Regions from separate parts of the Pseudoalteromonas sp. Isolate3 genome, predicted to be linked through region 2. Evidence: predicted binding sites of a transcription regulator. Region 2 holds the regulator's gene; each other region holds the start of a gene.
What was found. Region 2 encodes MetJ, which represses methionine synthesis genes. Its sites were predicted from a motif close to TAGACGTCTAGACGTCTA; they were not measured.
Positions count from the first base shown of each region.

Region 1 (10,540 bases), on a different contig from region 2:
AAGTTCAGGGTACGCGCTTGCGTAAGCGGCAAATTTTTCGTCCCAGCTTGCTTCTAGTTGCTTACCTTTTTCTTTGCCATCCCACTCGCTGTAGATATCAGCAGGGATCTCAAATGCATCGCCAGTCCAACCTAGGAACTCACGAGATGCTTTAATTTCGTCTTCGCCTAGAGGTGCACCGTGACAGTCATGGCTACCTGATTTGTTAGGTGAACCGTAACCAATCACTGTTTTACAACAAATGAGTGATGGCTTATCAGTAATGCTGCGAGCTTCTTCGATTGCGGCGCGAATTGCATCTGGGTTATGACCATCTACATCGCTTACTACGTGCCAGCCGTATGCTTTGAAGCGTGCTGGTGTGTCATCGCTGAACCAACCTTCTACTTCACCATCAATTGAGATGCCATTGTCATCCCAAAACGCAACTAGTTTACCTAGGCCTAATGTACCGGCCAATGAACAGGCTTCGTGAGAAATACCTTCCATTAAGCAGCCATCGCCCATGAATGCGTACGTGAAGTGATCAACAATATCGTGGCCTTCACGGTTAAACTGTGCAGCTAGCGCTTTTTCGGCGATTGCCATGCCCACTGCATTTGTGATCCCTTGACCTAATGGGCCCGTAGTAGTCTCAATACCAGGAGCGTAACCATACTCTGGGTGACCTGGTGTTTTTGAGTGCATTTGACGGAAGTTTTTAATTTCTTCTAGTGGTAAGTCATAGCCACTTAAGTGCAGTAGAGAATAGATCAGCATTGAACCATGACCATTCGAAAGAATAAATCGATCGCGGTCTGCCCACTCTGGATTCGTAGGGTTGTGCTTTAGATAATCGCGCCATAGTACTTCCGCGATATCTGCCATGCCCATAGGGGCGCCAGGGTGGCCAGATTTGGCCTGTTGTACTGCGTCCATTGATAAGACGCGAATAGCATTTGCAAGTTCTTTGCGTGATGGCATGAATTCTCCTACCTTTATGTATTTGCGCTGGTTGTTTATGAAGCCCCATTCTTACTTATTGTAAGGGTACAGTGCAATTAAAAATCCGCATTAAATGCACCAATTATGGGCGTTTATTAAGAACAATACGTTATTAGTAATTTTAAATGGACGTCTAGGCGTAAAATTACTATGCAAACATATTTGTTTTCGATAAAATACGCCCCTTAATTTTTTAGCGCTATTACCGACGTTTGTGAAGCGCAATATTTGTGAGCAGAAATACAATGGCAAAACATTTATTTACTTCTGAATCTGTTTCTGAAGGTCATCCGGATAAAATCGCGGACCAAATCTCTGACGCGGTTCTAGATGCTATCTTAGAGCAAGATTCTCATGCCCGTGTTGCATGTGAGACTTACGTTAAAACTGGTATGGTGATGGTTGGTGGTGAAATCACAACTAGCGCTTGGGTTGATATCGAAGAAATCACACGTAAAACAGTACGTGAAATCGGTTACACGCACTCTGACATGGGTTTCGATGCTGACTCTTGTGCAATCCTAAACACTATCGGTAAGCAATCTCCAGACATCAACCAAGGTGTTGACCGTGCTCGTCCTGAAGAGCAAGGTGCTGGTGACCAAGGTCTAATGTTCGGTTATGCATGTAACGAAACTGACGTTTTAATGCCTGCACCAATCACTTATTCACACCGTCTAGTTCAGCGTCAAGCTGAAGTTCGTAAAAGCGGTGAGCTTAACTGGTTACGCCCAGATGCAAAATCTCAAGTAACGTTTGCATACGAAAATGGCAAGCCTGTTGGCATTGATGCAGTTGTTCTTTCAACTCAACACTGTGATTCAATCTCACAAAACGACTTAGTTGAAGCGGTAATGGAAACTATCATTAAACCGGTTCTTCCTGCTGAGCTTATCTCAAGCGCAACTAAGTTCTTCATCAACCCAACTGGCCGTTTCGTAATCGGTGGCCCAATGGGTGACTGTGGTCTTACAGGTCGTAAAATCATCGTTGATACATACGGTGGTATGGCTCGTCACGGTGGTGGTGCATTCTCTGGTAAAGATCCATCAAAAGTTGACCGCAGCGCTGCATACGCTGCACGTTACGTTGCTAAAAACGTGGTTGCTGCTGGCCTTGCTGATAAATGTGAGCTACAAGTTTCTTACGCTATCGGTGTTGCAGAGCCAACATCAATCAGTATCGAAACATTTGGTACAGGTAAATTAGAAGAAGCGCGTCTAATCGAATTAGTACGTGAGCACTTTGATCTTCGCCCTTACGGCTTAATCCATATGCTTGATCTTGAGCGTCCTATCTATCAACCGACTGCGGCTTACGGTCACTTCGGTCGTGAAGAGTTCCCTTGGGAGCGCACAGACAAAGCAGACGCACTTCGCGCAGCAGCTGGTCTGTAATAGGTTAGATAAAATAAAAAAGCGCTTCGGCGCTTTTTTTTATTTCTGGCTTATCTGATTTAAAGATAACTTATAATTTTTTCGTAAACTGCCACACCCCAGACTAAGGCTAGAATTAGCAACGCCAATGTCACTGCCGCTGAAGCCATATCTTTAGCACGCCCTGATAATACATGATACTCAATCCCTACTCGGTCAGTCAGTGCTTCTATTGACGAGTTAAGTAACTCGACGATTAATAGTAATAAGTAAGGAATAAACAGCACTAACCAATGATTCAAAGACTGTGCAAGCACGACTGATAAAGGTAATAAACACACCCCTAGGTAGATTTCAGAGCGAAATGCGGACTCTTCTTTAAATGCCGCTTTAAATCCTTTAACTGAACATTTAGTTGCTTTAAAAATGCGTCCAATACCAATACCATTTGGCTTATTAACCAAGGGAATTTTTGGTTCTTTCATGCTTTTCCTACTGCTCGCCTTTTAGCAACAAGTGCCACGCTATGCCCATATATTGGTTATATGCGTTGAATGTTGCGTCATCTATTTTTGCAAAAGGTGTGCTTTGTTTGTTGTAACGCACATCATATCGCTGCTTTTCGTTGATCAAATGATATTCATAAATCCCCGAAAAGTCACCTCGCCATAATTGTTGTCCTTTGCGAGCTGTCTGAAAGCCAAAAATTGTCCGGTCTGTTGTTGGTGATAATAGTGATTTACCAACGCTATAGAATGCACTATTTGGCTTTGCCACCAAATTCAAAATTGTAGGAGCAATATCCATATGGCTGGCCAGCTGCGGTTCTGCCTTTAGTTGCTGTATAGCTTGACCATAAAAAACAATGGGTACATGAGTGAGTTCATATAAATTAGGCTGGTCATGAATGTAACGACGGCTGTAATGATCGCCAGTAATAACAAAAAGTGCATCAGGGTATTGCGACTCCATCTTATCAACAAACTCTCCAAGCATATGGTCCGCATACCAAAGGTGGCCAAGTGTATAGGGCGACAAAAGTTCTGAGTTTAACTCTCGTAATGCTGAAGGGTAATCATCAATAGACTCCAAGGGGTAGCCATACTGTTTTAAATTTAAATTAAAAGGTCCGTGATAACTGGTTGTCATTACAACATTAAAGGTATTTTCTTTCGCTTTATTAGCAACCAGTTCGAATAGTTGTTGATCATCTATACCCCACACACCAGCTGAACCTTTACCTCCCATGTCTGCTGCTGAATATAATCTATCAACACCTTGTGATTTTGCGTATGTCCCAATATTCTGCCAAGACAATAACCCCCCATAAAAAAACTGGCTGCGATAGCCTTGCTGTTCCAATTGCTCGAATAACGACATTGGACTAGCTGGTTTTTGTGGGCCAATCTTGCTCATATTAACGCCTGCATAAGGAATGCCGGATAAGATGCTTGAAAGCGAGTTCATTGTGCTACTCGCTGCAGGCAATGCATCTGGGAAATACAAACCTTTTTCAGCCAGTTTTTGTAACTGTGTTGTAAGACCTAGCCCAAAATACTTTTCTTGCAATGGCCACGAATCATAACTTTCCATTATGATAAGAAATATTCTCGATGGCTGCGTAGTAAGTACGCCAGTTGTAGTATGCTTTAAATTAATTAGCGGTTCGCTAATAGATTGATCATTAGCTAAATAAGGATTCTTGGAGTTAGCGCCATGACTCTGAAGTTCATTATAATCTCTGATTGCGTATATAAAGCTTCTCAACGGATTTATGACTAAGTTATTGGCGAAAGGATCTGGTGTCACTGCAGACCATTTGCGCATTGCAGGGCGAGATTCAAAAGACCCTCTTACAGCACAAATTGTTAAAACAACCATGATTATAACAAGCACTGTGCGCTTGACTTTACAATCCGTAAACAAATTACTCAGTACATGAAGCTGATGCCGATTAATCCAATTGCAAATGTTAAATGAAAAATACAATAAAACACATAATGTAATGACACTACCCCATGGTTTATATTGCATAGCGACTGTCTTGAGAATTGCGGCCTGATCGTCATGCAGCCCTTCAAACATGAAGTAATTAAACTGACTACCATACTCAGCTATGTAGGTCACACTAACAACACATAGTAACACGCTTAAACTAAGATATATCTGAGCACTGTAATGACGAACACTAGCAACCCAATGCGATTTTCGAATTGGTTGTAAGAAACAGTTAAAAATAAATGGAATTGCTAAGCAAACACCAGCAGCAGCAGAATCAAAGGCAAAGCCTGCTTTTAATGTCGTTGCAAATGTATCGAGTGTTAAAGGACTACTAAGATGGTCATAAAAATAGAATAAGAAAAACACTCTAAATGCCATAAATAAAGTGACACCAGCTAGCCATAACATTGCCAACCGAGTATTTTCCTCAACAAAGGCATACCACCGACTTGTAGCAAACGGCTTAAGTTCCATAAATACAATATCCCTGTAATAAAAACGAAACAGAGTGTATTTAAAAAAGGAACAATTTCAATCAATCTTTTGTAATTATATGTAATATTTTTGTATTACTACTCAAAATGAGGGCATGAACCGATACGGCTGGGTGATTTGATACGAGAAAATTGATTATTAGCTAATTGTTCTCGGAGTGCTTCTAGAGTTTTATAGACGCTTTTTAACGACACTTTATTACTTAACCAGCGGGGAATTGAGCCACTTGGATCTGCATAGGCTTGATGGCGTACCAACAAATTGCTTTGTTGCTCTTCTAAACGCCAATAAGCGGTAAGGTCTTTAATACGCACAATGCCTGCAACTTCGGCTTTTGCATACGGTTGGCTTTTGATTTGTAACTCTGTTTTGTGTTCATCCAAAGCATGATAACAAGAGTAACTCACTAAATCTCGGTCTGACACCGGCCAAGGCGAATTAAAATGGGTGTAAACAAGCGTTTCCGAGGGGCTTAAGCGCTCCATTAAGGTCACGCTTTTTACATTTTCAAGCCAATTTGGTGCATTGTCGGTATCACTTAACAACGCCATAAAGTCACTTGCTTTGGCATTTTTAACCAGCACAGAGGCATTAATTTCTACAATGCCAGTGTCGTGTTTTTTATAGCTAACTTTAATATCGTCTTGCTGTTTGTAAGTTTTCCATTCGATAGGATTAGCAAATGCCGATAAACTCAACCATGCTAACCCAATCCATAGGCCAAAGCGCATTGATTTACAGCCAGTAAGGGTCTGTATTAAATGAAGCGTGGCGACTTTGCTCCATTGCACTCACTAAAAATTCAGACTTTTGATCAAGCCATGATTGAATTTTTGTCAGCTCTAAGTCGTCTTGTCCTGCACATAATTGCTTTAAGTACTCAAGGGTACTTAACTCATAAATACCATGCGAGATATCGACCCACGGCATACGAAACTCATTTCGATCTTCTCTATCGAACAAAGCCCCTAAGCAGTTGCCGCTAAGTAATGAGTTTTCAAGACGCGTGCGCAGTGCCAAATAATCTTTATCTGTAAACACTTGCTGCTCAGGAATGAGCTCGTGCATGTCGTGCCAATCTTTAGCAAATAAACGCTTAGCAATATCGGCAACCGGTTTTTCCGCAGCCTGAAACTCAGCTTGCCCCCATGATTTGCGCCATTGCTTTTCAATTAACCACGTCGTTAGCTGTAATAGCAAGCGGTTGTATCGGGTGCTATGGAATAGTGTTTCAATATCGTCAATGCTTGGCTGTAGTTCTTTTAAGTCATTAATAACCTGTGTGAGCTCTGGCGCACTGTTGATCTTTTTGTAGTATGCATGGCGCTTTGAAGTGTACGTTTTTAGCTGAATTGCATTTTCAACCCAAGCTAATTCACTTAATAACCACTTTAACTCAGTGCGCAATGATTCAGTGTCGTCTTTGCTAACAATGTCGTCAAAAAGCCAAAATGTATGACGAATTAAACGAATACCATCGGTCACACGCTTAAGCGTTTTTAAACTCGGTTTAATGAAGTAACACGCTTCATGTTTTTGTACAAAACGAATCGCGTAGTTGATACTTTCGATTAATGCTTGCTCTTGCGTAGCATCACGTTTTAACGGCACAAAGCCGATTGATTTACTTGCTTTTAATGGCTTGTCATCGGCAAGCCCATAACCACGTGCAGCTTTAGAATAAAGACCTAAGCGAACATGACTCTCACTAACTAATTTATCCGCTAATGCAAACAGTTCATTGCGGCTACCTTCGATAAGTTCGATTTCAAGTTCAGAAATAGGCTCAACCTGACCCGATGCAGCAACTTCACCTTTATCTAACACCACTTCAATTTTTGCACCATTTTCGGTTTCGAGTAACCATGTACGGCGAATGAAATTTGTACTAAAAATTGGGTATAGATTCTCAGCAATGGCAGACACTTGCATTCCATGCGGCCAAATAGCGGCATCAAAAGCAAGTAAATCAGGGCGATTACCTGTGAGTGGCAAGTTGTATTCAGGGCGCTGATGAAGACCACCAACCACTTCGCCGGCAAGTTTGATGGTTTGCTCACAATCACTATCGCAACAACGAGTGCGTAGGCCAATATCTAAAGCACGTAATTCTCGGCTTGGCGTATCGTAATAAGCATTTTGTAAGCTTCGCGACGGTTTATTAGTAACGGTTTTTGCAAATTGGGTAATTAATGCGGGGATCAGTGGAACAACGGCATCTGACACCAAAAACTTCAGTTCTATCTCAGTATCCATTCGTTTTGCGGAGTACATTTAAAATAAATAAGTGCTCAAAATAAACAAAGCAGCTACTTAATGCAAATTTTTTCCTGATTTTTGCGACCAAGTCTAATCACGGATTACAATATCAGCCTTGCTATTGATAGTTGAAATCCCTACTATCTCTATACTTAAAGAAATTATAAATTTAGCCACTTCTAGGCAAGATCACATTAACAAGGTAGATTGATGTTAAAACAGTGTATTTTTGGGTTGCTCCTTGCGGCCACCTCTTTTATTAGTTACGCAGAAGAAGCGCCAAGCAGCGACAGCCAAAACACCGCCTATATAGTCGATAACCTGTACACCTTTATGCACTCTGGTCCAAGCAAAAACTACCGTATACTGGGCTCAGTCGATGCAGGTACACAAGTTATGTTGTTATCGGATGAAGATAATGGTTACTTTAAAATTCGTGATGATAAAGATCGTGAAGGCTGGGTAGAAGCAAAATTCGTAACCGAAAATGCAGGTATCCAACAACAATTTCAAGCCCTAAATAATGATATGACGTTAATGCAAGAGCAACTTCGTCAAGCAGAGATTGAGCTGCCGCAATTACAAGAACAAAATAGAGCACTGACAGATCAAAACCTAGCACTTAGCAAGCAAATCGAAACCCTTAAGAACACCATCGAGTCTGAGCGTAATGCAAAACAAACCGCAAGTGCTAAAGAGAAACGCCAGCTATTAACTTATGGCGGTGCCATTGCATTTATTGGTTTACTGTTAGGCATTATCCTAACTGTAGTGTTATCTCGCCGTAAACGCTATGACGGCTGGGCATAACCGGTAAAACTGCAAAAAAGCACCTATTGGTGCTTTTTTTGTATCTATATATCGAATCTAAGTCCGGTATCTTGTTTAATTTTTTCGATAACCATATAAGTATGATGTGTACCAACCCCTGGAATATCAACTAAATCTCCAAGCACTTGGCGGTATTCATCCATATCTGAGACTCGCACTTTTAATAAATAGTCATAGCCACCAGCAACCATGTCACATTCAACGACTTGAGGAATATTTAAAATATACTCGCGAAACACTTTAAAAACAGATGTATTAGATGTCACCAAGGATACTTGCACGTGCGCTAACAAGCTCTGGTTAAGTTTACCTTCGCTAAGCTTTGCGTAGTAGCCTTCGATGTAGCCTTCTTGCTCTAAACGTTTTACACGGTCTAGACACGGGCTTGGGCTCAGGTTTACCTGTTTTGCGAGGTTTACGTTCGATATTCTGCCATTTTTTTGCAGAGCGTCTAAAATTGCTAAATCGATGCGATCTAACATGCGTAATCTATTCGGACTGGTCATAACAGAATTTTATGCGGCTAAGTTAACGGTATGCCCTGTAAATTATCGTAAATCGAAAAATTTAACCAGCATATTCTGCTGGATTTTAATTAGAATGCACGAATTATATCAATGGTAAGAAATGCAATTAGTTCATTTTTTAGACTCCACACACCAGAGGGTTACATATGCTATTTAATGGCGATTTGACAACTGAATGTCCAATTAGACAAAAGATCCGTGATTTCTACCGTATTGACGAAAATGCGGTTATTGATCACATTTTGCCTTTGGCTGAAGTAGGCGTGAAAGCGCGTAGCCGAGCGTGGGAACGTGCTCGTCAAATGGTTTTAAATATCCGTCGCGATCAGGATGGTCAAAGCGGTGTAGATGCACTATTAAATGAGTTTTCACTTTCAAGTGAAGAAGGCGTTGTTTTAATGTGTCTTGCAGAAGCACTATTACGCGTTCCAGATAAAGCGACGCAAGAGTCACTAATTCGTGACAAACTTGCTAAAGGTGACTGGAGCTCTCATTTAGGTAGCAGCGATTCTTTATTTGTAAACGCCTCATCTTGGGGTCTGTTAGTAACCGGTAAAATGGTTAATTACAGCGACAAATCGAAAGAGCAACAGTTCGGTGTGCTTAAGAAAACAATAGGTCGTCTAGGTGAGCCTGTTATTCGTAAATCTGTGAACTTCGCGATGAAGATCATGGGTAAGCAATTCGTTATGGGTCGTACTATTGACGAAGCAATTGAACGTGCAGCGGATAAAGAGCAAAAAGGCTACGTATATTCATACGATATGCTAGGTGAAGGCGCGCGCACCATGAAAGATGCTGAGCGTTACTTCCAAAGCTATATGACTGCTATCCACGCAATTGGTAAAGCGGCAAATGGCCGTGGTCCAATCAAAAGCCCGGGTATCTCAGTTAAGATATCTGCAATTCACCCGCGCTATGAATTCACTCATCGCGAGCGTGTTATCGCTGAAATCGTACCTAAGTTAAAAGAGCTTGCGCTTGCAGCGAAAAGCTACGATATCGGCTTTACTGTTGATGCTGAAGAAGCTGACCGTTTAGATATCTCACTAGATGTGATTGAAGCAGTATTTAGCGATGACGATTTAGGTAACTGGAACGGCTTTGGTTTAGCAGTTCAAGCATATCAAAAACGCGCTATTTTTGTAGTTGAGTGGGTTGCAGAACTTGCTCGTCGCGTTGGTCGTAAATTAATGGTTCGCCTTGTAAAAGGCGCATACTGGGATACCGAAATCAAAACGACTCAGCAAGATGGTTTAGATCACTACCCTGTATTCACACGTAAAGCGACCACTGACGTTTCTTACAAAGCGTGTGCTATCAAACTACTTGAAGCTCGTGATGTTCTGTATCCGCAATTTGCTACACACAACGCATATACTGCAGCAACAATTTTAGAAGTCGCGAAAGGCGACAACGAAGGTTTTGAGTTCCAACGCTTGCACGGTATGGGCGAGTCATTATTTGATCAAATCGTTGAGAAAGAAAAAATTCAATGTCGTGTTTACGCACCAGTTGGTCAGCACGAAGACTTACTTGCGTACTTAGTACGTCGTTTATTAGAAAACGGTGCTAATTCATCATTCGTAAATGCGATAGTTGATACCACTAAGCCTGTTGAATCACTATTACCTGATCCTGTCGAAACGCTGCAAGGTTTACGTAATAAATACAATACGCAAATTAAAATGCCAATTGATTTATATGGTGAAGAACGTGCTAACTCAAAAGGCATGGACTTGACTGACATCAATGTAATCACACCATTTAAAGAAAACCTTGATACGTGGTTTGAAGAGCATCGTATTGAATTAAGCGATGTGCCTGAAGGTTCTATCCCTGTGAAGAACCCTGCAAACCATAAAGAAATCATTGGTCATGTGAAATTACAATCATCAGAAGAGATGACTGCACTTTTAGAAAATGCAGAGAAAGCATTTGAATCATGGTCACAGACACCTGTTAAAGAGCGCGCAAACTTACTACGCCGCGTTGCTGATATCCTAGAGCGTCACCACGATGAACTTGTCGCTATTTGTATTAAAGAAGCAGGTAAAATTACCCAAG
Region 1 covers NZ_JAKEVN010000001.1:24,598-35,137, reverse strand. Annotated here, with positions in the region: gene tkt (transketolase) at 1-963, opposite strand, end outside; gene metK (methionine adenosyltransferase) at 1,230-2,381, shown strand; gene L1D46_RS00140 (diacylglycerol kinase) at 2,441-2,845, opposite strand; gene L1D46_RS00135 (alkaline phosphatase family protein) at 2,853-4,835, opposite strand; gene L1D46_RS00130 (START domain-containing protein) at 4,934-5,587, opposite strand; gene L1D46_RS00125 (CYTH and CHAD domain-containing protein) at 5,592-7,112, opposite strand; gene L1D46_RS00120 (TIGR04211 family SH3 domain-containing protein) at 7,326-7,925, shown strand; gene L1D46_RS00115 (winged helix-turn-helix transcriptional regulator) at 7,970-8,452, opposite strand; gene putA (bifunctional proline dehydrogenase/L-glutamate gamma-semialdehyde dehydrogenase PutA) at 8,620-10,540, shown strand, end outside.
Region 1: metK (methionine adenosyltransferase) is a predicted target of MetJ. The motif match lies at 1,111-1,128, and genes of this name have one in related genera.

Region 2 (10,540 bases):
GCACTTGCCCAGTCGAAAAACGTAATTTCGGTACGCTTATTACGTGGTGTTGGTCTTGAGCGCACAGCCGATCATTTGCTTAAGTTTGGTTTTTTAAACAGTGATATTAACCGTAGTGAATCGCTGGCACTTGGCAGCGCCTCTATCACTCCTCTTGAACTTGCGAGGGGGATGAGTACTTTTGCTAATGGTGGGCACTTAATTACTCCATACTTTATTTCAGAAATTCAAGACTCTGCCGGAAATGTGTTATTTAAAACAGAGCCTGAACTTGCCTGTGATGAACCACAACAAGCCATTACCCCTGAATTTGCATCTCTGGATGATACTCAGATAAATATTCCAAATACTCAGGTTACTAGCGCCCCACGTTGTGCACCACGAATCATTTCAAAGCAAAATGCTTTCTTAATTTCACAAGCTATGCACAGTGCTATTTGGGGTGGCGGTAGCTGGACTCATAAAACGGGTTGGAGTGGTACAGGCTGGCGTGCACAAGCCCTTGGTCGTCGTGACCTAGCCGGTAAAACAGGTACCACCAATGACTCTGTTGATACTTGGTTCAGCGGCTTTAACCGCAATGTGATGACTTCGGTATGGGTTGGTTTTGATAACCCAGGTAAGGCCCTTGGCCGTTCGACCTATAATAATAACCTCGATAAATCGCAAATATCTGGTGCAGAATCAGGCGCTAAAACAGCGCAACCGGCATGGGTCGACTTTATGCGTGCAGCCCTTGATGGTATGCCAGAAGCACCTATTGAACTTCCTGAGGGGCTAGTATCGGTTCGTATCGACTTAGCGACGGGCCTTTTAAGCCATAAAAACGATTACACTAGTCGCTTTGAGTACTTTATTAAAGGCACTGCGCCAACCAAGTATGTACTTGATCAACCTACTGATGTGTTTGAAGAAAAGCTCAGCACAGAAGAAGAGCTGTTTTAAGCAATTTGTATAAGTAGTTGTGATAATAAAAAAGCGCCCAAAGGGCGCTTTTTGCTTAGCCATTTAAACTAAGATCAGCAAAATTATTTTAGGTTATTCACTAACCAATAAAGATCTGAGTGAATCCCCGCTGCGGTGACCTCTTTGCCCGCTCCAGGGCCTTGGATCACCAATGCATTATCTAAATACCACTGTGAATTAATTACAAAGATATTATCGCCCGGTTTAAGACCTGCTAGTACATCATCTTTGCCAACATTGACTAAGCCAACTTGTGCTTTGACCTTACCATCTACTAATGTAATAGCACCGGTATAGCGCACAACTTTATCTTCAGTTGCAGCCAAGTTTGCTTTTTCAGTCATAAAATCATCGAGTAGCTGCTTATTTGCAAGAAAATCTTGCCAACTACCTATTGCTAACGCTTCAGGCATGAGTGGAGTTAAAGCAATGTCATCAAGCTCTAAATCAAGACCGAGATCTCGCGCTAAAATTAGCAGTTTACGCTGCATATCGCGGCCAGATAAATCTTCACGAGGATCTGGCTCTGTATAGCCCATTTGCTGAGCTTGAAGCACTAAATCTGAAAACGGCACACTGCCATCATAGCTGCTGCATAACCATGACAAGGTACCTGAAAATACCCCTTCAATACGGTTAATTCTGTCACCACTATTTTGTAAATCAGCTAAAGCAAAATTAATTGGTAAACCTGCCCCCACACTGGTGTTATAGCGCCACAATAAATTTCGCTCGGCTAAATTATTACGTAATGTTTGATACCAACTACTTGCGGCGGTGCCAGCATATTTGTTTGCACTGATCAAATGGCAGTTAAGTTCTATAAAATCAGGATAAAACTGACTAAAGGCCTCACTGGCTGTAATATCAATCACTACTTTGTGTTCATAATCAAGCTCATTGATACGTGCTAATAACTCAGCTTTGTTGTAGCTTTGCGCTTCGTTGTGCCATTGCTCTTGCCATGTTTCAGTATTTAAACCACTGGCACTAAAAAGCATTTGCTTTGAGCGTAAAAGAGCAACAACTTTTACTTTATACTGAGCAGATAAACGAGCAAACTGAGCTTGTAGTTGCGATAAGAACACCTCACCCACATTACCAAGACCAGCAACGATAATGGCCAGCTCTTGGCCTTTGTTGACTAATTTGTCATGTAGAAGAGTTAAAACATCACTATCAATTGCCTGGTCATTTAAGATCAACACATAGTTATCATCTTGTTGTACAAAACGAGGATGAATGCTTTGCTCTTTTAAAAGCGCTGTCGCTTGATCTGTAAGCGTAATTACATCAGTTGTTGGTGCAACCACTGCACAACCACTTAAATTAGACTCAACAATATTGGCGCGACCCGCTAAGTGGCCTACAACCTGATGAGTGCTTTGGCCTGGCACTAATAAGTAAGTATCGCCATCTTTAGTAAAGTGGTGCAGGCTGTGCTGGATTAACTGGCTTAGTTCACCTACTTCACCACTACTAAGTTTATCAACCCGTAATAAATCGATGTTATCTAAGGTAGTAATAAAACGTTTTGCTTTGCTATAGCCTTCTTTTACTACTTCGGTTGGCGTTGCATCGCAATCAAAGCTACTTCTAACAACTAGCTTGATCTCGGTGCCTTTTAACGGCGATAACGTCTTAGCATGCAGTACAGGATTACCTAAACGTGCTAATAAGTTAGCTTGCTCGCGACAAACCTTGGCATATTTAAGCGCATTTTTAACTTTACGAGGATCTGTACTAAACACGCCTTGTGTATCGGTCCATATAGACACTTGTTTCGCAAAAGTATAACTGGCCAGTAACGTCGCACTGTAATCACTGCCGTTGCGCCCTAATGTAACCGTATTGCCTTGGCAATCCACAGCTATAAAGCCCGTTACTACGTTTATGTGTGACTTACTAATTATACTTGTGCATTGCTGCTGATTTTTTTGATGTAATAGTTGCCCGTCATTTAAAGTAAATAACTGCCTTGCATCAACATCTTGCGCAGCGACACCGAGCTGATTTAGGTAAGCGGCCAACAAGCGCGCCGACCATACTTCACCATGGGCAAGTAAAGGCGCCTCAAGTAACTGCTGTTGACTAATTAATTCATTTAAAACCGCAAGCTCATCATTTAGCTGCGCCAACGCCTGTTGTTTATTCTGGCCTGTAAGTAATTGCTCAATTAAGGCTCGTTGATTGTTATCAATAAGCAATAAAATATCGCTAACAGCTTGCCTATCTTGCTGCTGGTAACTTTGCCAAAGTTTTACTAGAGTATCGGTTGTTTTACCTGATGCCGACACAACCACACAGTCACCCTGCTCTGTATTCGCTAGAACGATGTTAGCTACCGCATGATAACGATCTGCAGAGCTTAAGCTTGAGCCACCAAATTTATGAACAATATTTACCATCTCTTCTACCACAATGCCGTATGCGCAGGCGTTAACTTAAATGACGCGTTTTGTTGTGTATCTTGCTGTGTTTGTTTTACTTCAGCTTTAGCAGCTTGCTGGCCTTGACCTGGTTTTACTAAATTGAAAACACGGTCTAAATCTGCGATAAGATCTTTTACATCTTCAATGCCTACAGAAATACGGATCAAAGTATCGCCCACACCGGCTTCAAGGCGCGCTTTAGGCTCCATGCCTGCGTGGGTCATTGTTGCAGGGTGACAAATCAAGCTTTCTACCCCACCTAACGACTCTGCAAGGCTAAAGTCTTTAAGACTGGTTAAAAACGCTGCAGCATCGTTAATGTCGCCTTTAATATCAAAGCTCACCATGCCACCAAAACCACGTTGCTGTGCTTTAGCAAGCTCATGTTGTGGGTGAGAAGCAAGGCCTGGATAATAAACTTGGCTTACAAAAGGAGAGTTTTCTAAATACTCCGCAATCGCAAAAGCATTTTCTTGATGCTGCTTTAAACGCACATTTAAAGTACGTAAACCACGAAGCGTTAAGTAACTGTCAAATGGTGCACCAGTAATACCGATATTATTTGCCCACCAAGCAAGCTCATCACCTAGCTCTTGCGTAGCAGCAATCACCGCACCGCCAACCACATCAGAGTGACCATTAATATATTTAGTAGTTGAGTGAACAACAATATCAACACCAAACTCAATTGGGTTTTGCAGCGCAGGTGATAAGAAGGTGTTATCAGCCGCAACTAAAGCATCACACTGCTTAGCAATACTAGTGATTGCTTTAATATCTGTTAAACGCAAGATTGGATTACTTGGCGTTTCTATCCAAATCAACTTAGGTTTAATCGATAAAATTTCTTGGAGATTTTCAGATTTCGTTAAATCCAAAACTTTTAGTTTTAACAGGCCACGCTTTTCAAGCGAAGTGAATAAACGATAACTACCACCATAGCAGTCATGTGGGATCACTAAGGTGTCGTCACTGTTTAATAGCTGAGTCGCTAAATGCACTGCTGACATACCTGTTGCAGTAATAATACCTCTAGCGCCACCTTCAAGTTCAGCTAAGGTTTCAGCTAAGATATCGCGATTCGGGTTACCGCTGCGGCCATAGTCATACTGGCGCTTAGTATCAAAATCAGCAAATGAATAGGTGGTTGATAAGTAAATGGGCGGTACAACCGCGCCATGATGTTTATCGGCTTCGATGCCGTGACGAACAGTAATCGTCGCTTTATTTTTATCGCTCATTTCATCACCTATTCCTGAATTGGATGTTTAGACGTCTAAAAGGTTAGATGATCAAATATGAGAAGTCAAAGCATTTATTGCTCACACATAGAAGTTTATACATTTACACCACTAGATGGCTAAATAACTAGTATTTGACTATCTTTTTTAAAGAGATAGAATTTCCGCATCTTGCGCTGTGAATAAGGCGTAAATCACTGACAACCGAGGCAACGAAACAACTTATGGCTAAATGGAACGGTGAATACATTCACCCATATGCAGAACACGGTAAAAAATCAGAACAAGTAAAAAAGATTACCGTATCAATCCCACTTAACGTATTAAAAGTATTAACTGACGAGCGTACACGCCGCCAGATCAATAACCTGCGTCATGCGACGAACAGCGAGTTATTGTGTGAAGCTTTCTTACATGCTTTTACAGGTCAACCATTACCAAATGATGACGACCTTCGTAAAGACAACCCTGAAAAGGTACCTGAAGAAGTTAAAAGAATTATGCAAGAAATGGGGTTAGATATCCCAGTGCTTGATTCAGAATAAGTATTTCGGCCATCGGATCACCGCCGATAATCGCAGATATAAAAAAACTCAGCCAAGGCTGAGTTTTTTATTAGCGTTATACAATTTGAGTAATTAAGTTTAACGCATGTAATCTTCTGGCATCTCGATTTGCGCTACACCTGACTCCACTGCAGCTTCAGCAACAGCACGTGCAATACGAGGTAATAAACGCGGGTCCATTGGCTTAGGAATGATGTACTCAGCACCAAACTCTAGTGACTCAACACCAGCCGCTTTCAGTACTTCATTTGGTACAGACTCTTTAGCGATACCACGAATAGCGTGTACTGCTGCAATTTTCATTTCATCATTAATTGCCGTTGCACGCACATCAAGCGCACCGCGGAAAATAAACGGGAAGCAAAGCACGTTATTTACTTGATTAGGGAAGTCTGAACGACCCGTAGCCATTATTAAATCGTTACGTGCACTGTGCGCAACTTCTGGTGCAATCTCAGGATCTGGGTTTGAACACGCAAACACGACTGGTTTATCAGCCATTAGCTTAAGATCATCTGCAGTTAATAGGTTAGGACCTGATACACCAACGAATACATCAGCATCAGCAATAACATCTTGTAATGTACGCTTATCAGTATTATTAGCGAATAGTTGCTTATACTCGTTTAAGTCATCACGACGAGTATGGATCACACCTTTACGGTCAAGCATATAGATGTGCTCACGTAGTGCGCCACATTTAATTAAAAGCTCCATACAAGCAACTGCGGCAGCACCGGCACCTAAACATACAATAATGGCATCTTCGATATCTTTACCTTGTACTTCAAGGGCATTAAGCATACCGGCGGCAGTAACAATAGCTGTACCATGCTGGTCATCATGGAAAACGGGAATATCACAGCGTTCAATAAGCGCTTTTTCGATTTCAAAACATTCTGGTGCTTTGATATCTTCTAAGTTGATACCACCAAAGGTATCAGCAATATTAGCAACCGTATTGATGAAATCTTCTGTTGTGCGGTGTTTTACTTCAATATCAATTGAATCAAGGCCAGCAAAACGTTTGAATAGTAAGGCTTTACCTTCCATTACAGGTTTTGATGCAAGCGGACCTAAGTTACCTAAACCTAAAATTGCGGTACCGTTTGAAATAACCGCAACCATGTTACCTTTACCTGTGTACTTATAGGCATTTGCTGGATCAGCAGCAATTTCGCGGACCGGTTCAGCCACACCTGGGCTATAAGCTAAAGCGAGATCGTTAACCGTTTCGGCTGGCTTGGTTAGTTCAACACTAATTTTACCTGGAACGGGGTGAGCGTGGTAATGTAATGCTTGTTCACGAAAATCTGACATAACGCGATAGTATCCTGCAAAAAGTTAAAAAGTGAGAGAGCTTGCATCAGTACGATACCTGTAATGTATAAAAATTCCAAGTATTATCAGGTCTATCCTGTTATAAGCTATATCGCTTAATTTTAAAGGATTTCCCCACAATTTCTGTGCATAGTTGCGATTAATTAGACATAAAAATTCACCTATTTATGGCCTTTTAAGCACGTGTTTTTGTATTTTGTATGCACGAACACTGCAAATAGCCGAAATTAACCTAAAACCGCCATTTCAACGAAGTTCACAGCATTTAATTACGAAATTATTTAAAATTATTATTTTTAATAACTTTTAGATACCAATACGCTTAATTAAGTATTATTGCGGATTGGTATGCATTTATACAAAAAAGAATATAGCCAAGGGTTTACACTTTGTCTGCACAATTAGCGACATAGTGGGCATAACACTCAGAAATAGTTATGCAAAAGAAATAAGTGAAGATGGTAAGTTAGTGATGAGTTCAAAGTATACTTAATGAATTTTAGGTATAAAAAAAGCACCCTAAGGTGCTTCTTTTAACTAAACAGCAGAAATTACTTCTTGCTGCTAAGTGCACCGAAGCGCTTGTTGAAACGATCAACACGGCCGCCAGTGTCTAGAATCTTTTGCTTACCAGTGTAAAACGGGTGACACTCAGAACATACGTCTAAGTGGATGTCTTTACAAAGAGTTGAGCTAGTTTCGAATTTGTTACCACATGAACAAGTTGCAGTGATAGCTTCGTACTTAGGGTGAATACCTTCTTTCATAGGGAACCTCTAGTTAAGGCCGTATCGCTCTCCAAACCCGAAGTCTGGCACCATACGCAGTTAATACAATTAATAGGCCGCGTATTTTATAGCTCAAGTGACCTTGCGACAAGCTTTAAATTCATCTTTCGCTAAAAAAATAATCAAGTGGCCTGTTGTTCAGTATTTGTTGGTAGGTTTTTAACAGTAATTTTAGTACATTATCCTTCTATCTTTGTTTCAGTTGAGTTGTTATGCACTTTGTAGAAGTTGCCATAAAAGTCCCTTTACAGCGTACCTTCGATTATAAAGTTGAACAGCTGCTGCATAGCCCTGACTTAAAGCCAGGTATGCGAGTTCGTGTGCCATTTGGCAGTCAAAAAAAGGTCGCTGTGGTACTCGCTCTAAAAACATCAACAGAAGTTCCTGCAGACAAAATTAAAGCTATAATTGATGTAATAGACGACACACCAGTTTTATCAGAGCAGCATCTAGCCTTGCTAAAATTTACTGCCCGCTACTACTGTTACCCATTGGGTGAAACCATTCATACGGCACTTCCGGCTGCTTTAAGACAAGGCGAATGTCCAGATAAAACCAGTATTAATATGGTTGAGCTGACCGATAAAGGCGCAAAGCTTCCATCACTAAAAGCAAAAACCCAGTTGAGTTTATTAAAGCAGCTAGCCGAATCGGGCAAATCATCTGTTACTGAATTAAAAGCACTCGGATTTACAAAAAAAACCATCGACGGCCTACTCGATAAAGAATTGATCACTCAGTTTATCGAACATGATAACCAATGGCAGCAACGCGTGCCGACCGTTGGAAACAAACCAATTCTTAATAAAGAGCAAGCCGTTGCCTGTACCAGCATTAATCAAGCTTGCGGCTTTACTAGCTTTTTACTTGAAGGGGTTACCGGAAGTGGTAAAACTGAAGTGTATTTGCAATGCCTAGAAGAAGTACTTAAAAAAGGTCAACAAGCCTTAGTATTAGTGCCCGAAATTGGCTTAACACCTCAAACCGTTAACCGTTTTCGTCGCCGATTTCCTGATACACCAATTATGCTATGGCATTCAGCACTAACAGACAATGAACGCTTACAAACCTGGCGTTTCTGTGAAAAAGGCAGTTGTGCCATAGTGATCGGTACACGTTCGAGTATTTTCTTACCCTTTTTATCGCTTGGGATGATCATTGTTGATGAAGAGCACGACAGCTCGTTTAAACAGCAAGACACGTTACGTTATCATGCCAGAGATTTAGCCGCTTATAGAGCATACCAGCATAATATTCCACTGGTTTTAGGTAGCGCCACACCGGCACTTGAAACCTTACACAAAGCAATTAATAACAAATATCAGTTATTGAGTCTTACTGAACGCGCCCAAACCAGCACTGATAATCAGTTCCAATTAATCGATATGAAAGGCCAACCAGAACAAGCTGGTATTGCCCATGCCAGCCTTGCCTATATGCGTCAACATTTAGAGCGAGGCAAGCAAGTGATGGTGTTTTTAAACCGCCGAGGTTTTTCACCTACCCTCATATGTCATGAGTGTGGTTGGCTAAGTGAGTGCTCACGTTGTAGCACTAGCGCAACCTTTCATAAAGCCATTGGCCAAATGATTTGTCACCACTGTGGTGAGCAACATCAGGTGCCCCATCAGTGTCCAGATTGTGGCAGCACGCAGATTTTTCCAAATGGTAAAGGCACTGAGCAAATTGAAGAGTTTTTAACACAAACCTTCGCTGATATTCCGATTAGTCGTATTGACCGCGACTCAACCCGTCGTAAAGGCAGCTTAGAGAAAGCACTTGATGATATTAATCAAGGTGGTGCTCGTATCTTAGTCGGTACGCAAATGTTGGCAAAAGGCCACCACTTTGCCGATGTGAGTCTCGTTTTAATCTTAGATGTCGATAGTGGTTTATATTCCTGTGACTTTCGCGCGACAGAGCATTTAGCACAGCTAGTTACACAAGTGGCAGGCCGTGCTGGGCGAAGTGGTGAGCCAGGGCAAGTATTACTGCAAACTCACTTTCCTGAGCATCCACTACTACAAGACCTAGTAAATAATGGTTACCAAGATTTTGCCCGCTATGCACTCACAGAGCGAGAAGATGCGCAGCTTCCACCTGTCACTAATATGGCCATGGTTCGTGCAGAAGGGCATAACATTAATCAAGTGGTCGATTTTTTAACTGATTTGGTTCCTGTCCAGAACGTATCTGGTATACAATTGCTTGGTCCGATACCTGCGCCACTGGAACGTGTAGCAGGTAAATATCGCTTTCAATTACATATTCAGGCGCAGGAACGCTCTCACTTACACCAATATTTAGCGCAGATGGTTGACTATATAAGTACCAGTAAATTAGCGCAAAAGGTGCGTTGGAGCCTAGATGTTGATCCTATAGATATGATTTAAGGCCAATTAAGAATCATGGCACAACACGATTACATAAATAAAAAACCAGCAAATCGAAATAATAAAAAACAAGCCCCGGCAAAAAAGCCCTTCCCAATTTTTCTTGTTTTAATTGCGCTTATCTTAGTAGGCGGGTTTGGTTACGGCTTGTGGTATATCAAACATAATGCCGATCCTGAGTTAGTAGAGCAGCAAGCAAACCCAGTTAAAAAAGAAGAAGCTATCATTCCGCCTCCTAAAACGCCTGAGTTCATTAAGGAGATTAAAGAGCATGAAGTTCAAGTCGAGGTCAAAGAGATTGAACAAAAAGGCCCTTATGTAATGCAATGCGGCTCTTTTAGAACCATGGCACAAGCACAAACATTAAAAGCAAAAATCGCTTTTGCAGGCTTAGTTGCCGAGGTAAAGAAAACACAAGGCAGTAATGGTATTTGGTATAAAGTGCGCTTAGGCCCTTACGAAACCAAACGTTTAGCCGAAAGTGACAAGAATAAACTTAAACGCATCAAAATAATGGGCTGCGGAATTTGGCTTTGGACTTGATTTTAGTTCATTCACCCATATAAACACCTCATCAATCGCTTTTTACGAGCGGCTTCGCCGCTCGATGATGAGGAATAATCATGACCACTATTGTAAGTGTACGCCGCGACGACAAGGTCGTTATTGGTGGCGACGGCCAAGTTTCACTTGGTAATACCGTAATGAAGGGCAACGCCCGCAAAGTTCGACGTCTTTATAATGGCAAAGTAATCGCTGGTTTCGCTGGCGGTACTGCTGATGCCTTCACCCTTTTCGAACGATTTGAAAGCA
Region 2 covers NZ_JAKEVN010000002.1:1,632-12,171, forward strand. Annotated here, with positions in the region: gene L1D46_RS00800 (PBP1A family penicillin-binding protein) at 1-945, shown strand, start outside; gene metL (bifunctional aspartate kinase/homoserine dehydrogenase II) at 1,029-3,374, opposite strand; gene metB (cystathionine gamma-synthase) at 3,380-4,639, opposite strand; gene metJ (met regulon transcriptional regulator MetJ) at 4,864-5,184, shown strand; gene L1D46_RS00820 (malic enzyme-like NAD(P)-binding protein) at 5,284-6,525, opposite strand; gene rpmE (50S ribosomal protein L31) at 7,098-7,313, opposite strand; gene priA (primosomal protein N') at 7,547-9,727, shown strand; gene L1D46_RS00835 (SPOR domain-containing protein) at 9,743-10,270, shown strand; gene hslV (ATP-dependent protease subunit HslV) at 10,351-10,540, shown strand, end outside.

Region 3 (10,540 bases), on a different contig from region 2:
GTGAAACGATAAAGTCTTTAGTAGTACACAGTGCTCATGGCTGTCGTGCTCCTCCTCGTGTAAGTGGTTGTCTGTAAATAAGCTTTGTTGCTTAAGTTCAGCCATTTTAGTCGTTTTCTAAGTTGTCTTTACTAAAGCACCTAGTGGGTTTTTTACGCCCAAATTTCAGTCAGCCAACCTAAATTCCCTTACTTTTTAGCGTGTCGATTTGTCGTACTCGTTATTCAGCCGAGGGATATCTGTAGCATCTGTTGCAGAAAAGCGTCGTGTACTTATTTCGACAAGTGTTAACTTTTAGGTTGTAGGATATTCCTTTGTCAATTCGAAACCTTTGTAATATTGCTCTAGCGTCTTTAGTGCTGGCTTTGTCTGGCTGTAAAGGCGGGGTACTCGATCCAAAAGGTCAAATTGGTGTCGACGAGAAGTATTTAATTATCGTAGCTACGGTATTAATGCTGATTGTTGTAATTCCAGTTATTGCCATGACAATTTATTTTGCATGGAAATACCGTGATGGACGAGATCAAGAAATTTACGCTCCAAAATGGGCGCACTCAAACAAGATTGAAGCTGTAGTTTGGACCATTCCTATCATTATCGTTGCTATTTTAGGTGTGATCACATGGCAGTCAACGCAACAACTTGACCCATATAAACCACTTGAAGGTAAAGGTGAGCACCTTACTGTTGAAGTTGTTTCTTTGAACTGGAAATGGTTATTCATTTATCCAGAGCAAGGCATCGCCACAGTGAATGAGCTTGTTTTTCCTGCCAATGTGCCTGTGCAGTACAAGATCACCTCAGAAAGCACCATGAATTCGTTTTTCATTCCACAGCTTGGTAGCCAAATTTATTCAATGGCAGGTATGGAAACAAAGCTTCACTTAATAGCTGATGAACCGGGTACTTTTAAAGGCTTCTCTGCTAACTACAGTGGTGCAGGTTTCACCGGTATGAAGTTCGATGCCATTGCAACAGCCACTGAAGCTGATTTCGATGAATGGGTAAACAAAGTAAAAAATACCGGTTCTGCACTGACTAAGCAAAGCTATGTTGAACTAGCAAAACCAAGTGAATACGACCCAGTTAAATACTATGCCAGCGTAGATAAAGATATGTTCCATTCAATCGTAATGAAATATATGCAAGCGCATGGCTCTCACGGTGCAATGCAACACGCTATGCCAGAGCACTCAGCTCATAAGAAGCACAGCGAGGACGAGGAATAATCATGTCGTTGTTAGGTAAATTAACATTAGACGCAATCCCGTTTCATGAACCAATTATCATGGTTACCATGACGGTTGTTGCTGTCTTAGGTCTGTTAGTGGCAGGCTTAGTAACAAAATATAAAAAGTGGGGCGTGATTTGGCACGACTGGATCACCTCAATTGACCATAAGCGTTTAGGTGTTATGTACATTATTCTTGCGCTTATCATGCTTTTCCGTGGTTTCGCGGATGCCATTATGATGCGACTGCAATTAGCAATGGCTACCGGCGGTGCAAGTGGTTACTTACCACCAGAGCACTATGACCAAATCTTTACGGCGCACGGGGTGATCATGATCATCTTTATGGCGATGCCGTTTATGATTGGTTTAATGAACATCATTTTACCTTTGCAAATTGGTGCCCGTGATGTTGCATTCCCATTCTTAAATAACCTTAGCTTTTGGTTAACTGCTGGCGGTGCAATCCTGATTAATATCTCACTATTCTTTGGTGAGTTTGCGAAAACAGGTTGGGTTGCATATCCACCGCTGTCTGAGCTGTCATTTAGTCCAGGTGTCGGGGTCGACTATTATATATGGGCCTTGCAGATATCCGGCTTGGGTACCTTATTAACATCGGTAAACTTCTTAGCGACTGTATTTAAAATGCGTGCACCAGGCATGACATTAATGAAAATGCCTATTTTTACTTGGGCATGTACGTGGGCGAATATCTTAATTGCCGCATCGTTCCCAATTTTAACTGCGGTACTGGCAATGCTAACGCTTGACCGTTATCTCGATTTCCACTTTTTCACCAATGAATTAGGTGGTAACGCGATGATGTACATCAACTTATTTTGGGCATGGGGTCACCCTGAAGTTTACATTCTGATCTTACCTGCGTTTGGTATTTTCTCAGAAGTTATCTCAACTTTTGCTGGTAAACGCCTGTTTGGTTATAAGTCGATGGTTTATGCAAGCGGTGCGATTTCAATTTTAGGTTTTATCGTTTGGCTTCATCATTTCTTTACTATGGGCTCAAGCGCTAACGTTAATGCCTTCTTTGGTGTTATGACCATGGTTATTGCGGTACCGACCGGGGTTAAGTTGTTTAACTGGTTATTCACTATGTACCGTGGTCGTTTACGTATTACTGTGCCTGTCCTTTGGACTTTAGGTTTCATGGTGACTTTCACTATCGGTGGTATGACCGGTGTGTTACTTGCTATTCCTGGTGCTGACTACGTATTACATAACAGCTTATTCTTAATTGCTCACTTCCATAACACCATTATTGGTGGTGCGGTATTTGGTTATTTAGCTGGTTTTGCGTTTTGGTTCCCTAAAGCAATGGGCTTCAAACTTGACGAGAGCTGGGGCAGAAGATCTTTCTGGTGTTGGTTAATAGGTTTCTTCGTTGCATTCATGCCGTTATATGTACTTGGTTTCTTAGGTATGACACGTCGCTTAAATCACACTAACAACCCTGATTGGAACATTTGGTTATACATTGCAGCTGGCGGTGCGGTAATCATTATGTTCGGTATCTTGTTCCAAGTTGTGCAACTTGTAGTGAGCTTCAAAAATCGCGAGCAACTTGATGATACAACGGGCGATCCGTGGAATGGTCATACCCTTGAGTGGGCATCTGCTTCACCTCCGCAGTACTACAACTTTGCGAAAATCCCACATGTTGATGACATTGATGCGTGGACAGATATGAAAGAAAAAGGCTTAGCTTACAAACAAGAAGCCTCTTATAGCCCAATTCATATGCCAAAAAATACATCAGCAGGTGTATTAATGAGCGCAGCTTTAACAACCTTCTGTTTTGCCATGATCTGGCACATTTGGTGGCTTGCAGCCTTTGGTTTACTGGGTGCTATCGTGGTGTTCATCAAACGTTGTTACACCAGCGATGTTGATTACTACGTGCAACCAGATGAAATTGTTGAACTAGAAACGGCTCACAATACAGCCGCTACGAAGGAGGTGAATGCATGAGTACCATTTCTGCAGGACTCGACACCTTAAACAGCGCACACGGTCATATCGATGCACATGACCATGAGCACCACGATACAGGTGGTAACACCGTATTTGGTTTCTGGCTTTACCTTATGACTGATTGCCTGTTGTTTGCATCATTCTTTGCAACCTATGCAGTATTGTTCATGAATACTGCTGGCGGTGTGTCCGGTAAAGACATTTTTGAACTTGATTTTGTTGCGGTTGAAACCGCAGCACTACTACTCAGTAGTATCACTTTTGGTTTTGCGATGATCTCTGCTCACGGGCAGAAAAAGGCGGCTACTTTAACTTGGTTGCTGGTTACCTTTGCCTTTGGTACTGTGTTTATTGGTATGGAAGTATATGAATTCCATCACCTAATTGCGCATGGCAATGGCCCTCAGCAAAGTGCCTTTTTAACATCGTTCTTCTCTTTAGTGGGCTTACACGGTCTTCACGTTACAGCAGGTCTTATTTGGATGACTGTCCTGATGATTGAAGTTGTGCGCCGTGGTTTAAACCCACAAACAGTGACACGCCTAAGTTGTTTAAGCTTATTCTGGCACTTCTTAGATGTGGTGTGGATCTGTGTATTTACCGTTGTTTATTTAATGGGAGCAATGTAATGAGTCACAGTGAATCACATGTAATTAATAACTTAGAAGTTCATGCACATAATGATCAATCACATGGCAGCGTTAAAGACTATTTAATTGGTTTTGTTTTGTCAGTGGTTTTAACAGCTATTCCATTTTGGGCTGTGATGAGTGGCTCGTTTTCTAAAACGACCACTGCATGGTGCATCGTGAGCATGGCGATTGTGCAAATTTGGGTGCATTTGAAATATTTCTTACACCTAAACTTCAAAACAGAAGACGGCAAAGCAAGTTCATTGTCGTTTATCTTTAGTGCTTTAATCATCGTGATGGTGGTTGGTTTGTCGGTGTGGATCATCTACGAATCGAACGCCATGATGATGTACTAATAACAATTACTTTGTAATTGGTAAAAAGATTTACGAAAGGAGCTGGTTAGTCTGAGGTTGTGTCTCCAGTTCTTACAGTCTGTTACTAACTAGTTTCTTTCGTAATATTGCGTTTGTGCTGAAAATTAGAGGAGTCGAGGAAGTGTTTCGACGTTATTTAAATGTCACTAAACCTGGCATTATCATGGGCAATTTGATCTCTGTCGCTGGGGGATTCTTGCTAGCCTCTCGCGGTGATATTGACCCATGGTTAATGATCGCAACCTTACTAGGGTTATCTTTAGTAGTGGCATCAGGATGCGCGATCAATAACGTAATTGATCGTGATATTGATGTTGCTATGGCGCGCACTCGCAAACGCGTCACAGTAACTGGCGAAATGTCAGCAAAGGCAGCTATGGCACATGGCATCGTGCTTGGTGTTATTGGTTTCGGCTTATTAGCTGTGTATACCAACGTAGTGGCACTCTTATTTGCTACTTTTGGTTACGTCATCTACGTAGGTGTGTACAGCTTATATATGAAACGTCGTTCTGTGTACGGCACCTTTGTAGGAAGTTTATCTGGCGCAGTACCACCTGTAGTGGGGTATTGTGCCGTGACTGGGCAGTTTGATGCTGGTGCTGTGATTTTATTGGTTATGTTTAGTCTATGGCAAATGCCTCATTCATATGCAATTGCAATCTTTCGTTATAACGACTACCAAGCGGCCAGAATTCCTGTGTTACCTGTAGCGCAGGGGATCGAGAAGGCAAAGCATCACATTGTTTTATATATCGCCGTGTATGCGTTGGTTGTGATGTTATTAACCATTAGTGGTTATACAGGTTTAGCCTTTATGGCTGTAGCTTGTACAACGAGTTTTTGGTGGTTGCTAATGGCGCTTCGTGGCTATCGTCGCAATATTGATGTAAGCGGCTGGGCGCGCCAAGTGTTTGTTTTTTCAATTGTAAACATCACGGTTTTGAGCATAGCTATGGCTTTAGATTACCATTCGGTAGCTCCACAGCTACTTGTTTTAACTTAGAAAAAAGTTGCTAACATATCCCAATGTTACAGTAGCAAAGGCCCGGTTTTTTTCTCCACCGGGCCTTTTTTCTTTGTCGTTATTAAAAACGAGCAGCTTGCTCTACCACAATGCCATGACGAGCCGCTAAACGGCGATGGTCTTTATCATAACCACCACCAATAACGGTTGCGACAGGTACATTGTGCTCAAGGCAGCGCTTGAAGACTAAATGGTCGCGTTGCTCTATCCCTTGCCAGCTTATATCAAGTTTACCTAAACCGTCTTGCTGCCATACATCAACACCGGCATCATAAAGCACTAAATCTGGGTTTAGGGTGTTTAATAAATAACTCAGAGTATCGTCAACAACGCCTAAGTATTCACTGTCAGCGACATTCGGTGCTAAACCTATGTCTAAGTCGCTGGCTGATTTTCGAAACGGAAAATTCTTTTCACAGTGAATAGAGCAGGTATAGGCGTAGGGCTGATGTTCCAGCATTGCTGCGGTACCATCACCTTGATGAACATCTAAATCAAAAATAAGTATATTGGTCACTTCGCCACTTTTTATCAGGGTTTCGCTGGTGAAAGCTAAGTCGTTTACCATGCAATAGCCTGAGCCAAAGTCAGTATGAGCATGGTGAGTGCCACCGGCTAAGTGACAAGCGATGCCATGTTTAAGTGCTAAGCGTGCTGCTTGTAAGGTGCCAAGTGGGGCGGTAAAAGTACGTGCCATCAGCTCTTTTGACCAAGGTAAGCCAATGCGGCGCATCGCCTTTTCATCTAATCTATTATGCCAAAGGTCGTTGATGTAATTTTCACAGTGCACTAATTCAAGGGGCTCTGGGGTGCCAAGCACCGGCTGTGTTAGGTTGTCACTTATTAATCCAAGGCTTTGTACATGCTCATATAAATAAGCAAACTTACTCATCACAAAGCGATGGTTAGGATCGAAACTAAACGAGTAATTTGGGTGATACACCAAGGGTAAGTGGGGATTTAACTGCATAGCTCATTGGATAGCTGAATTTGCTACAGCATAACGAATCTACTGGCAAATGTTTACTCTGGTGCGTGAATTAAATGGCCTAACTCGCGATGTAATAATGCTTCATCACCCAAGTTTAGCTCAATCAGTCGTTTTAAGTGAGTAATACTATCAATATCTATATGTTCACAGCGAAGGCCTGCATGTTGATGCTCAATATGGCACAGCTCCACTTGCATTTTTATCTCGATATTTGACTCTGGCAGGGTAAAGATTAAGTCTGCCTTACTATGAATAGGCACTAAAAATGAATCACTTTTAGTAATAAGCGCACCTTGCAAAGATAGATCAAGTAACTGACAGTGGTAGTCGTTATCTTCGATGCGAAGGATCGCAGGGCAAGAAAATAATACCCGCGAAAACTCTCTGCGTTCATTCATAACTTTATCTCCACCTATATTAACTTAATGAGTATAGATCATTATGAAATTAGTGAGGGAAATGATTATAGCAACAAAAAAGCCCCTAAATCGGGGCTTTTTGAGTATCAGCTAATTAGCCAATTTTTTTGTATTTAATACGCTTAGGTTGTGCCGCTTCTGCGCCTAAGGTTTTCTTCAGCCACTCTTCGTATTCTGTGTAGTTACCATCGAAGAAGTTAATTTGGCCTTCGTCACGGTAATCAAGAATATGTGTAGCAATACGGTCAAGGAACCAACGGTCATGCGAGATACACATTACACAGCCTGGGAACTCTAAAATAGCGTTCTCAAGTGCACGTAATGTTTCAACGTCTAGGTCATTGGTAGGCTCATCCAGTAGTAACACGTTACCACCTGCTTTTAATAACTTAGCTAGATGTAAACGGTTGCGCTCACCACCTGATAAGTCTTTAACGAATTTTTGTTGGTCGTTACCTTTGAAGTTAAAGCGGCCAACATAGGCACGGCTTGGGAATTCAAAGTTACCAATTTTTAATACGTCTTGGCCGTTTGAGATTTCTTGGAAAACGGTGTTGCTTTCGTCCATGTCACCACGGAACTGATCAACGGTTGCAAGCTCAACAGTATCACCAACAAGGATCTCACCGCTATCTGGCGTTTCTTCACCACTTAGCATTTTGAACAGGGTTGATTTACCCGCACCATTAGCGCCGATAATACCTACGATAGCGCCTTTTGGCATTGCAAAGTTTAAGTCATCGATTAATACGCGATCGCCAAAGCTTTTCTTCAGACCTTTCACTTCGATAACTTGGTCACCTAAGCGTGGACCCGGTGGAATGAATAGTTCATTTGTTTCGTTACGCTTTTGGTAATCGTTTTGCTGTAGCTCAGAGAACTGTGCCATACGTGCTTTAGACTTAGCTTGACGGCCTTTCGGGTTTGAACGAACCCATTCAAGTTCTTGCGCGATTGATTTTTGACGTGCTTTTTCAGATTTCTGTTCTTGTTGTAAACGTAAATCTTTTTGCTCAAGCCACGATGAGTAGTTACCTTCCCAAGGAATACCTTCACCACGGTCAAGTTCTAAAATCCAACCTGCTACGTTATCTAAGAAGTAACGGTCGTGGGTTACAGCAACCACGGTACCTTCGTAATCGTGTAAGAAGCGCTCTAACCAAGCAACTGACTCAGCATCTAAGTGGTTGGTTGGCTCGTCAAGAATAAGCATATCTGGTTTTTCAAGTAGTAAACGACAGATCGCAACACGGCGACGCTCACCACCCGAAAGGTGTTCAATTTTTGCATCCCAAGGTGGAAGACGTAATGCATCAGCTGCACGCTCTAACACGTTGTCGATATTGTGACCGTCGTGCGCTTGGATGATAGCTTCAAGTTCGCCTTGCTCTTTAGCAAGTGCATCGAAGTCAGCACCGTCCATTGCATACTCGTTGTATACTTCATCAAGGCGGTTTAGTGCATTTTTAACTTCGCTTACTGCTTCTTCTACTGTTTCGCGAACTGTTTTGCTTTCGTCAAGCACTGGCTCTTGCGGTAAGTAACCGATTTTAGTGCCAGGTTGAGGGCGAGCTTCACCTTCAAAGTCTTGATCAACACCAGCCATAATGCGAAGTAACGTTGATTTACCTGCACCGTTTAGACCTAGCACACCAATTTTTGCGCCTGGGAAAAAGTGTAAAGAAATATCTTTTAAGATAGTGCGCTTAGGTGGCACAACCTTAGAAACTCGACTCATCGAGAATATAAACTTATCTGGTAACACCATGAAAGGAGCCTTCAATTTATAAGAAAAATTAACAGCGTATATTGTAGAGGCTCTGTCGCGTATACGTCAACGAAACAGGCTTTTATGGGCTTTGCTTTCAAACAAATAAAATTCATTTGGACATCTAAACATCTAGAGGTTGAAATTTCTAACTATCCGTTCATAATTAGCAGTCAGATAAGTATGCTCGGAGCCAGCTATGCCCATTACAGTAAAAGATGAATTGCCAGCCATTGCAAAATTACGTCAAGAGAACGTGTTTGTAATGCCAAAAAGTCGTGCTAAAACGCAAGAGATTCGTCCAATGCGTTTGGCTATCTTAAACTTAATGCCAAACAAAGTTGAAACCGAAGTGCAATTTATTCGATTATTAGCTAACTCACCGTTACAAGTTAATGTTGAGTTGCTGAGGTTGGATACTCATCGCACGAGTAGTAACTCTGAGCAGCATATGGATACTTTCTATCGTTATTTTTCAGAAGTGAAAGATAATAACTACGATGCCATGATCATAACAGGCGCGCCGCTTGCTCATTTAGAGTATGACGAAGTTGCTTACTGGGATGAACTAAAAGTTATTTTAGATTGGGCAGAGCAGCATGTTACGTCTACGTTGTTTTCGTGTTGGGCGGCCCATGCTGGGCTTTATCATCACTATGGTCTGAAGCGTGATCTGAAACCAAATAAACTCAGTGGCGTATTTACCCATAAAAGTTATTTTGATCATGCGGCACTTACCCGAGGCTTTGATGACACCTTTTTAGTGCCACATTCTCGCTATGGTCATATTGATATCGAGAAGATCAATGCCTGCGATGAGCTGGTTGTGTTAGCAGGCTCTGAGCGAGTAGGTGCCTATTTAATTAAAAATAAATCAGGTAGCCAAGTATATATTACGGGCCATCCAGAGTACGATGCCCATACCCTAAAAGGGGAGTATTTGCGTGACCAAGAAAAATCAGCTGATGCGCCTAAGCCAGAAAACTACTTCCCTGACGATAACCCAGATAACGAACCGTCGAAAACGTGGCAAAGCCATGCCTTTTTATTGTTTTCGAATTGGTTAAACTATTATGTGTACCAAACTACACCGTATGATATTAACTTAGTTAGCCAAGATGTAAGGACTAACAACTATGCCGAGTAATGCAGTGAATAAACGCGAACAATTAACCGAGGCGCTAAAACAGCGAATTTTAATCCTCGATGGCGCGATGGGCACCATGATCCAAGAACATAAATTAGAAGAACAGGATTATCGCGGTGAGCGCTTTAAAGACTGGCATGTACTTATTAAAGGCAATAACGACTTATTAAGCCTGACTCAGCCAAAAATCATTGCTGATATTCACCGTGCTTACTTAGAAGCCGGTGCCGATATCATCGAAACCAATACTTTTAATGCCACGACTATTTCGATGGAAGATTACGACATGGCTAGCCTTAGCCGCGAAATCAACCTAGAGTCAGCTAAGCTTGCACGCGGCGTATGTGATGAGTTTGAAACAAAAGATCCAAGCAAGCCTCGTTATGTTGCAGGCGTACTTGGACCAACATCAAAAACCTGTTCTATTTCGCCAGATGTAAACGATCCAGGTTATCGAAATATCAACTTTGATAAGCTGGTGGCCGCGTATGTTGAGTCAACACTTGCACTTATGGAAGGCGGTGCAGACCTCATTTTGATTGAAACTATCTTTGATACGCTTAATGCAAAAGCTGCTTCGTTCGCTGTGGAAGAAGCATTCGAACAGGCTGGTCGTAGTTTACCTGTGATGATCTCAGGCACCATTACCGATGCCTCAGGCCGTACTTTATCAGGCCAAACAACAGAAGCATTTTATAACTCAATTCGCCATATTAAGCCGCTATCAATCGGCCTTAACTGCGCCCTTGGCCCTGACTTACTGCGCCAGTATGTTGAAGAGTTATCCCGTGTTTGTGAAACCTTTACCTCGGTGCATCCAAATGCAGGTTTACCGAACGAGTTTGGCGAATATGATTTAGAAGCCCCTGAAATGGCAAAAGAAATTATTGATTGGGGCAAGTCTGGCTTTATCAACATTGTAGGTGGTTGTTGCGGCACCACACCGGCTCATATAA
Region 3 covers NZ_JAKEVN010000044.1:18,665-29,204, reverse strand. Annotated here, with positions in the region: gene L1D46_RS10675 (hypothetical protein) at 1-77, shown strand, start outside; gene cyoA (ubiquinol oxidase subunit II) at 315-1,229, shown strand; gene cyoB (cytochrome o ubiquinol oxidase subunit I) at 1,232-3,220, shown strand; gene cyoC (cytochrome o ubiquinol oxidase subunit III) at 3,217-3,852, shown strand; gene cyoD (cytochrome o ubiquinol oxidase subunit IV) at 3,852-4,211, shown strand; gene cyoE (heme o synthase) at 4,354-5,238, shown strand; gene L1D46_RS10645 (histone deacetylase) at 5,321-6,229, opposite strand; gene L1D46_RS10640 (PilZ domain-containing protein) at 6,283-6,648, opposite strand; gene ettA (energy-dependent translational throttle protein EttA) at 6,764-8,437, opposite strand; gene metA (homoserine O-succinyltransferase) at 8,637-9,584, shown strand; gene L1D46_RS10625 (homocysteine S-methyltransferase family protein) at 9,574-10,540, shown strand, end outside.
Region 3: metA (homoserine O-succinyltransferase) is a predicted target of MetJ. The motif match lies at 8,555-8,572, and genes of this name have one in related genera.